4 regions of the Blastococcus sp. SYSU DS0616 genome follow, and region 2 is predicted to be linked to each of the others. Evidence: riboswitches for the same ligand, from Rfam matches in the RefSeq annotation. Region 2 holds a riboswitch; each other region holds the start of a gene.
What was found. Region 2 has a riboswitch for cyclic di-AMP ahead of ACI79K_RS02830 (LysM peptidoglycan-binding domain-containing protein). Riboswitches for the same ligand answer to the same signal wherever they lie in the genome.

Region 1 (2,189 bases), on a different contig from region 2:
GGTGGAGCTGCTGGTCGCCGCCGACGTCGTCGCCCTGTGGGAGGCGATGGAGGCCGAGCACGGGCGCACCTCCACGGACCCGCCGTTCTGGGCCGCGGCCTGGCCGGGCGGCCAGGCGCTGGCCCGCCACGTGCTCGACCACCCCGGCCTGGTGGCCGGGCGCACCGTGCTGGACCTGGGGGCGGGCAGCGGCCTGGTCGCGGTCGCGGCGGTCCTGGCCGGCGCGACCGCGGTGCTCGCCAGCGACGTCGACCCGTTCGCGCTGACCGCGATCGCCGTCAACGCCGAGCGGAACGGCACCCCGGGCATCACGCCCGCCGGCGACGTGCTCGGGGGCGAGCCGCCCGACGTCGCGGTCGTCCTCGCCGGCGACGTCTGCTACGACCGGGAGATGACCGACCGGGTGCTGCCCTTCCTCGAGGCGGCCCGGGCCGGCGGTGCCGAGGTGCTGATCGGTGATCCCGGGCGGGTGTACCTCCCCGAGGACCGGCTGGAAGCGCTGGCGGTCTACGACGTGCCCGACACCGAGCCGTCGCCCACCGGGCCGGTGCCGGTGCGCCGGACCACGGTCTGGCGGCTCCCCTGACGGTCACCTCCCGTTCCTTTTCCCGCCAGGGGATTGTCACGAACGGATAACGCTGGTTACCGTGGGTCCCGCCCGGCCGGTCGTTCTCTCCCCATCCGGGGGAGGTCCGCCGGGCGCCGCCGAGTCGCCCGCCGAGGGCGAGCCGGGGACCCACCGAAGTACTGGGGTGAATCGCGCGCCGGGGCACGTCCTGGCGCGGGTAGGGCCGCTTCCCGCCCGAATCCGTCAGCTAACCCGGTAGGCGGCACGACGGAAGAAACGGAGAGCCGCCGCATGGCGAGCCTGCGGGCCCACCTTGCACGGAACCGCAGCCGGTACGGAGCCTCGCGCGCGCCTTCCCCGCGCTGAGCGCCCGGGCGTACGCCCGACACCGCTGCCCCTCGACCATCCCCGCAGCAGTTCCCGCCGCCGTCGCCGGCCCTGCCGCCCCCTGCCCCTGGAGCAGTTCCTCCCCATGAACCTTCGCGCCACCTCGATCACCCGTGCTCTCCGCCCCACGACCGGGCGCCGTTCGACGAAGACGGTCCGCCGTTCCGCGCTGCTGCTCCTGGCGGTCGCCGCGGCAGGCGGCCTGCTGGCCAACGGCGTCGTCGCCGACGAGCCGGTCGCCCAGGCCGAGCCGGAGCTGGCCTCCGTCAGCGTCGCCGAGCAGCTCGGCATCACCGACGAGACCCCCGCGCCCGACGTGACGGTGGCCGCGGCCGACACCCTCGGCCAGCTGGCCGCGAGCCGCAGCGAGCGCGCGGCCGAGCAGGCCGCCGCAGCGGAGGCGCGGGCCGCGGCCGAGCAGGCCGAGCTGGACCGCCGTGCCGCCGAGGAGGCCGCCCGCCGCGCCGCCGAGGAGGAGGCCGCGCGCAAGGCCGCTGCCGAGGAGGCCGCCCGCAAGGCCGCTGCCGAGGAGGCCGCCCGCGTGCAGGCGGCCCGGGAGCAGGCCGCCCGCACCCCGGCGCCGGCCGCACCAGCCCCGGCCCCGGCCCCGGCTCCGGCTCCTGCCCGGAGCGCTCCCGCGCCGGCCGCCGCGGCCCCGGCCGGCTCCTTCCAGGAGTACGCGATGGGCAAGCTCGGCGGCTCGGGCAGCGAGTTCAGCTGCCTGGAGAGCCTGTGGGGCAAGGAGAGCGGGTGGAACCCGAACGCCCAGAACCCGCGGAGCACCGCCTACGGCATCGCGCAGTTCCTCGACTCCACCTGGGCCGGGACCGGCATCGCCAAGACCTCCGACGGCTACCGGCAGATCGACGCCGGCCTGATCTACATCAACAACCGCTACGGCTCCCCGTGCGGCGCGTGGTCGCACTCCCAGGCCACCGGCTGGTACTGAGCGGGCCTCTGCCCCCGCCCCTCGCCCGCGCGGGGCGGGACCCTGCGGCGAGGCCGTTCCAGCACGTCACCACGCTCGGGGTGGTCTTCGGACGGGGGCGTCCCCGCTGAGGCATTGGAGGCTTTACCTGCGTCGTCGGCCCCGAGGACGCAGGTAAAGCTTCCAATGCCCGGGGTCGGCTCAGCGCAGCCGAGCCTCGGCTCCAGGCCTAAGGTCGGTGCAGCGTGCACGGAGGGGGAGCGATGACCGAGGCCGACGACGCCGACCGGACCACCCCGCAGAGCG
Region 2 (2,189 bases):
GCCCAGCGCCGCAGCGGCGTTGCGGGCGGCGGCCCGGGTCTGGCAGGAGGTGTCGACGACGAGCTCGGGCTCCCACTCCCCCAGCGCGCGCGGCAGCGCGCCGGGGTCGTCGCGGTCGCCGTGCAGCGCCCGCGCGCCCTCCGGCGGCGGACCCGTCAGGCCCCGGGTGAAGGTGGCGACGTCGTGCCCGCGAGCGAGCGCGGCCTCCACCACGTGCCGGCCGAGGAAGTGGGTGCCGCCGAGGACGAGGAGTCTCATGCCGAGCACTCCAGCCCGGTCGGCGCCCGCGCGTCCAGGCAGTTCGCCGGCAGCGGATCCGCCGTCGGCGGACGAGCGTTACACCGCGCGGGACACCGGCAGCGTGGGCACCTGCGGAAGGGGCGTGGAACGGGCCGCGGCGAGCACCATCTGGGGCGAGGACGGCAGGCCCCGCCGGGTGCACAGCCGCAGCGCCCGGGCGCCGGTGAGGACGTCCGTCTCCGGCGGGACGACCAGTAGGTCGGCCCGGCGGTTCCCCCCGGCCCAGGTGAGGCAGACGACCTGCGGGTCCATGCTCCGGAAGCCGCCGGCGCGGACCGTGCGGCCCAGCACCTCCAGCTTGCGGGGGGCCGGCTCCCAGGCGTCGAGGGCGTAGGTGAACCGCTCCACCCGCACACCACGCCGCTCCAGCGCCGCGATCAGCTCCGGCAGCTCCACGGCGAGGTCCCGGCTCCGCGGGAACCACGCACCGTCGAACGCCGAACCGCCCGATCCGGCGTCGGCGCGCAGGCTCACCCGGACGTCGATGCCACCCCGGAAGCCCTCGATCGCCGGAACCGTACGGGTGATCGTCGCCATGAGCGTTCGGCCGCCTTCCTCTTCCCAGGGAGCCGGGGAGACGGCTCCGAGGTCAACGTAGGACGGGTGCGAGGCGAGACTCCTCGACGGCGTGGCGGGCGCGTCGGACCGCTTCGGCCAGTCATCACGATTCGTGACCCGACGAGCACGGAGCCCGCGCCGCGGACCGTGCGCCGCCGGTACGAGCACCGCACACGGGCAGTCGGGGGCGGGCCACGGCGAGTCAGTCCGCGCGGGGCCGCCCGCGATGGAGGCTCCGCGGCCTTGCCGTCGGGGACGGCGGTCTGCCTACCGTGCTGCGTCCACCAACGGGTGGGCCCGGATGGCGGACCGCCGAACCTGCCCACCGCCACCGGACCCGTGCACACGACGGGCAGGCGCGGGGAACCCACGAGATCCTGGCCCTCGGCCTCGGGGTGAAGCCGCAGCACGCGGCCGGGCAGCTCTCGCCCGAACCCGACAGCTAACCCCGCAGGCGGCGAGAGGCTTCCCCATGCTCAAGCACCGCACGGCACGACCCGGTCGCTCCACCCGCACCTCCGCGGCGGCGGCGGCCATGGCACGTCCGGCCGTGGTCCTCGCGGCCGCCGCGGCCGCCTCCCTCGCGATCGCCGGTCCGGCACAGGCCCACCCCGGGGAGCACACGGTCGTCCCCGGTGACACGCTGGGCGGGCTCGCGGCCGCCCACGGCACCTCGTGGCAGACCATCCACGCCGACAACCTCGCCACCATCGGCGCCGACCCGAACGTCCTGCGCGTCGGGCAGGTCCTCGTCATCGGCGGATCGGGCGCCGCCCCTGCCGCCCCCGCCCCCGCCGGCGGCGAGTACGTGGTGCAGCCGGGCGACACGCTGGGCGGCATCGCCGCCCGCCACGGCACCACCTGGCAGGACGTGCACGCCCTCAACCTCGAGGTCATCGGGGCGGACCCGAACGTGCTGCGCGTCGGGCAGCGACTCACCCTCGTCGGCGGCCCCTCGGCGGCCCCGGAGCGTGCCAGCCGCGCCGCGGACCGGCCGGCCCTCGACACCGCCGCCTACGGCGCGTGGGAACCGCACGTGCGCCCCGCCGTCGCGGAGGTCGCCGCGGAGTTCGGCATCCCGACGGTGCTCACCCGCCCCGGCCACAGCCCGTCGGAGGGCCGCGCCGCCGACTTCATGGTCTACGACGACCGGGCCACGGGCGACGCGCTCAGCCAGTACGTCATCGACAACGCGGCGCGCCTCGGCGTCGAGTACGTGATCTGGCAGCAGCAGATCGCCGGGACGTGGACGGGCTGGGCCTGGCAGCCCATGGAGGACCGCGGCTCCCCCACCGCCAACCACATGGACCACCCGCACGTGGCCTTCGTGC
Region 3 (2,189 bases), on a different contig from region 2:
CTGCTGCGGGAGCTGGAGATCCACACCCAGATCGAGGACGAGCTGTTCTACCCGGCCGTCGTCGACGTCTCGCCGCTGCTCTCCCTCGCGCACGCCGAGCACCGGCAGATCGACGACCAGCTGGCCACCGTGATGCGCACGGCACCCGACGACCCGGAGTTCACCACCGAGGTGCGCATGCTGGAGAAGACGCTGCGCCACCACACGATGGAGGAGGAGCAGCGGATGTTCCCCCAGGCGCACGCCCTGGGCGAGGAGCGGCTCGAGCAGCTCGGTGAGCAATTGCGCGCACGGCAGCGGGAGCTGGTGGAGTCCGGCGGCATGCGGCTGATCGTGCGGCTCAAGCGGGCGACGCTGCGCCTGGTGTGAACGCCCCGGGGGGGGGGGGGGGGGGGGGGGGGGGGGGGGGGGGGGGGGGGGGGGGGGGGGGGGGGGGGGGGGGGGGGGGGGGGGGCGTCCCGCGCCCCGCGGCCCCCGGCCGCATCGGCCGGGGCACCGGGGAGAGCGCCGGATCAGACGACGCGACGCGCGGTGTTGTAGCCCCACATCGAGTCCACCGGCACGACCGCCACCGGGTTGCCGTAGGTGGAGGAGTGCACCATCAGCCCGTCGCCGATGTACATGCCGACGTGACCGACCGGGTCGTAGAAGAAGATCAGGTCGCCGGGCTGCAGGTGGGCCCGGTCCACGTAGACCCCCGCCGTCGACTGCGCCCGCGAGGTCCGGGGGATCTCCACGCCCGCGGCCTGGTAGGCCGACCAGGTCAGGCCGGAGCAATCGTAGCCGCCGGGGCCGGTGCCGCCCCAGACGTAGGGCTTGCCCTGCTGCGCCAGGGCCGTGTCGACGGCGACCTGCGCGGCGTGGGTGGGCGCCACGACGGGCGTGGTGACGACGGTCGTCGTACCGCCGCCACCCCCGTCACCGGTGGAGGCGGTGGCGGCGAACGGGGTGAGAGCGATGCCCGCTCCGGTGAAGAGTGCGAGCGCCGCGCCGCGGACGGAGCGGCGGGTGGTGGACGTGCGCGTGGTCGTCATGGACGACGGTTCTCCTGTTCTCCATCGACCGCCTACCGGGTTAGCTGACGGGTTCGGGCGGGGAACTCGCCCGGCGTGACCGGCTCGCGGCCACGCTTCACCCCAGTGCTGCGGTGGGTCCCCGGTCCGGGCGGCGGTCGGATCCGACGCCCGGTTCGGCGGTGTCGGACGGGTGTCACCGGGAGCGGTGACGACGGGATCCCGTCCGGACCGCGACGACGCTAGGTCGGGATCCGTCCACCTACCCACCGGCCGACACGCGGGGGACCGGCCCGCGAGCGGCGTGTCGACCACGGGGGCGGGCCCGGGCGACTCGCGCGCCGACCACCGTGGACGCGCGGACGACGGCGCGAGGCGCGGCCTCGCCGGTCACCGATCGTCAGCGCACGCTTACTTCCTCCGTCGCGGCGGGTCCGCACGCTGTGCGCTCCGCCGTGTCCGCCGCGTACAGGGCTGATCCGGAGCCTCCCGGGACGCCGTCGATGGAGTGACTACACCTAGCAACGACGCACAGGGAGCGGGAGAACCGGACGTCGACGGTTCACTTCCCGGTGGCAGACGCCTGGCAGTTTCCCGGACGTTCCACGGGGGATCTCGAGGCAAGGGGAGCAGGATGAAGGCAGGGAGGGCGGCCGTGGGAGCGGCCGCGGCGCTGGCGCTGGTGGCGGTGTCACCGGCGACGGCACTGGCGGACGGCGGCGAGGACGACATCGTCACCGTGGCGGCGGGGCTGGACGGACCGCGTCAGCTCAGCGAGTTCAAGGGCCACCAGCTCGTGGTGGCCGAGGCCGACTCCGGCGAGGTGTCCTCGGTGGACCTGCGCGACGGGCGGGTCCGGACGCTGCTCAGCGGCCTGGGCAACGCGCAGGGTGTCGACTACAAGTACGGCGGCCTCTTCGTCGCGGTGGGCGAAGCCCCGCCGGCGGAGGAGGGGGCTCCCCCCGTGCCGCCCGGCACACCCAGCCAGGTGGTCGTCGAGGCCAAGCCGAACGGCCAGATCCTGCGCACGTGGGACCTCCTCCAGTACGAGCTGGACCACAACCCCGACGGCCAGCAGCAGTTCATGGAGGTCGACGGCGAGCAGGTGCCGATCGAGACGCTGTCCAACCCGTTCGCGGTGCTCGCCCAGCCCAACCGGCTGCTGGTCAGCGACGC
Region 4 (2,189 bases), on a different contig from region 2:
GAGTGGGCGCTGTGCTGGCTGGCCGACCTCCGCAACCGGCTCTGGCGGCTGGGCGGCGACGGGCCGCTGGGGACCCGGGCGCACCTCGCGTTCTTCCTCCACGACGAGGTGGTCGTGCACACCCCCGAGCACCTGGCCGACGACGTGGTCGAGGCGGTGCGCGCCGCGGCCACCACGGCCGGGCGGCTGCTGTTCGGCGCCTTCCCGGTGGACTTCCCGCTGGACGTCGCCGTCGTCCGGTCCTGGGCCGACGCCGGCTGAACGGACTGCCGTACACCACCGACGGGGCCGGCACGGTGGCGCGACACGCGTCACGATCTGCGGAAGTGACCGCTCCCGCATTGTCACGACTGCATAACGACGGTTACCGTGGCGGAGCCCGGCCGATCGTTCTCTCCCCATCCGGGGAGGGTCTGCCGGGCGCCGCCGAGTCGCCCGCCGCCTTCGAGCTGCGGGCGAGCCGGGGACCCACCGAAGTTCTGGGGTGAATCGCGCACCGGGCACGTCCCGGTGCGGGTAGGGCTGCTTCCCGTCCGAATCCGTCAGCTAACCCGGTAGGCGGCACGACGGAAGAAACGGAGAGCCGCCGCATGGCGCGCCCCTGCACCGCCGCACCACCCCGCGCCCGCCGGCACCGCCGCCCCCCGGTGCGTCCCCGGACCTGACCGCACGCGCACCCGGCGTCCCGCCGGTCGCCCCCACCAGCGATGACCGCCGGCCGAGCCGCCGGTGCCCGGTGGCCCCGCGACCCGGCGCCGGTCCGCAGCCCGCATCCCTCGCGGTCCGCCTCGCCCGGCCGACCCCGCCGCACCAACGGAGCACCCCGAACCCATGGATCCCCGCACCACCACCTCGGGCCGTCGTGGCCCGCTCGCCCTCCGCCGTCGCCCGCCCTCGGGCCTCCGCCGTCCGGCGTTCTACCTCGGGGTCGCCGCCGCCGGTGCCCTCCTGGTCAACACCCTCGTCGGCGTGGACCCGGGCGCCCAGGCCGAGGCCGGCACCTCGCAGTCGGTGAGCGTCGCCCAGGAGCTCGGGCTCACCTCCCGCTCCGGCCCGGTCGACGTCGCCGAGGACCTCGCCCCGCTGCAGGACCTGGCGGCCAGCCGCAGCAGCCGCGAGGCCGAGCAGGTCGCGGCCCAGCAGGCCCAGGCCGCGGCCGACCAGGCCGAGCTCGACCGGCAGAAGGCCGAGGCGGAGGCCACCGCCCGCGCCGAGGCCGAGGCGAAGGCTGCCGAGGAGAAGGCAGCGGAGGAGGCCGCAGCCGCCGAGCGGGCGGCCGCGGCCCCCGCCGCGGCGACGCCCACGCAGGAGGCCCGGGCCGCCGCCACCACCGCCGCCTCGGTGGCGGCCACGGCGGTCGCCCGCATCTCCAACACCGCGGGCAGCGTGAAGCCGCAGACCCAGGCCGCGGCCGACGCGGTGGTCAGCAACGTGCCCGGCGCCGCGGGGATCACCCTCGGCGGCACCCGGGCCAGCGCCGCCGACCCGGGCGGGCACCCCTCGGGCCTGGCGCTGGACTACATGGTGATGTCCGACGCCGCCCTCGGGGACGCGATCGTCGCCTACCACCGCGCCCACTGGGCCGAGCTGGGCGTGGACTACCTGATCTGGCAGCAGCGGATGCTCTCGTCCCCCGGCGGCTCGTGGCAGGCGATGGAGAACCGGGGCAGCGCGACGGCCAACCACTTCGACCACGTGCACGTGAACTACAACTGATCCCGCCGTCCCGCGGCCGTGCTTAGGTGAGCCGGCGGACCACGGACAGCGGCAGCACCCGCATGGCCAGCCCGATGGGCACCCACGGCCACGCGGGGACGTAGGCCGTGGCCCGCCGGGCCTCGATGGCGGTCACCATGGCGTGGACGCCCGTCGGGGTGTCCACCATGAACCGGGTCCGCTGCTGCACGTGCTGGTTCATCTCCGACCGGATGTAGCCGGGGTAGATCACCGACACGTCCAGGCCGGGGATCCGCTCGGCCCGCAGCCCCTCGGCGAGGGACGCGACCCCGGCCTTGGTGGCGGCGTAGGTGGTCATCGACCGGCGCATGCCGCGCAGCGCCGACATCGAGGAGATCAGCACGAGGTGCCCGCGGCCCTGGCGGCGGAAGATCTCCAGCGCCGCCTCGGTCTGCGCCAGCGCGCCGACGAAGTTCGTCATCGCCGTCTCGCGGTTGGCCTCGGCCCGGCCG

Region 1: linked by a shared signal. The riboswitch ahead of ACI79K_RS17500 (aggregation-promoting factor C-terminal-like domain-containing protein) and the one ahead of ACI79K_RS02830 (LysM peptidoglycan-binding domain-containing protein) in region 2 are both predicted to bind cyclic di-AMP.
Region 3: linked by a shared signal. The riboswitch ahead of ACI79K_RS00680 (C40 family peptidase) and the one ahead of ACI79K_RS02830 (LysM peptidoglycan-binding domain-containing protein) in region 2 are both predicted to bind cyclic di-AMP.
Region 4: linked by a shared signal. The riboswitch ahead of ACI79K_RS16035 (hypothetical protein) and the one ahead of ACI79K_RS02830 (LysM peptidoglycan-binding domain-containing protein) in region 2 are both predicted to bind cyclic di-AMP.

The regions. Positions count from the first base shown of each region.
Region 1 covers NZ_JBJHAJ010000028.1:24,147-26,335, reverse strand. Annotated here, with positions in the region: gene ACI79K_RS17505 (class I SAM-dependent methyltransferase) at 1-586, shown strand, start outside; cyclic di-AMP (ydaO/yuaA leader) riboswitch at 704-830, shown strand; gene ACI79K_RS17500 (aggregation-promoting factor C-terminal-like domain-containing protein) at 1,041-1,904, shown strand; gene ACI79K_RS17495 (hypothetical protein) at 2,147-2,189, shown strand, end outside.
Region 2 covers NZ_JBJHAJ010000003.1:42,395-44,583, reverse strand. Annotated here, with positions in the region: gene ACI79K_RS02840 (NAD-dependent epimerase/dehydratase family protein) at 1-258, opposite strand, end outside; gene ACI79K_RS02835 (DUF5994 family protein) at 337-837, opposite strand; cyclic di-AMP (ydaO/yuaA leader) riboswitch at 1,217-1,310, shown strand; gene ACI79K_RS02830 (LysM peptidoglycan-binding domain-containing protein) at 1,394-2,189, shown strand, end outside.
Region 3 covers NZ_JBJHAJ010000001.1:117,081-119,269, reverse strand. Annotated here, with positions in the region: gene ACI79K_RS00685 (hemerythrin domain-containing protein) at 1-369, shown strand, start outside; gene ACI79K_RS00680 (C40 family peptidase) at 513-1,034, opposite strand; cyclic di-AMP (ydaO/yuaA leader) riboswitch at 1,049-1,205, opposite strand; gene ACI79K_RS00675 (ScyD/ScyE family protein) at 1,669-2,189, shown strand, end outside.
Region 4 covers NZ_JBJHAJ010000023.1:15,162-17,350, forward strand. Annotated here, with positions in the region: gene ACI79K_RS16030 (bifunctional 3'-5' exonuclease/DNA polymerase) at 1-261, shown strand, start outside; cyclic di-AMP (ydaO/yuaA leader) riboswitch at 430-577, shown strand; gene ACI79K_RS16035 (hypothetical protein) at 832-1,716, shown strand; gene ACI79K_RS16040 (SDR family oxidoreductase) at 1,739-2,189, opposite strand, start outside.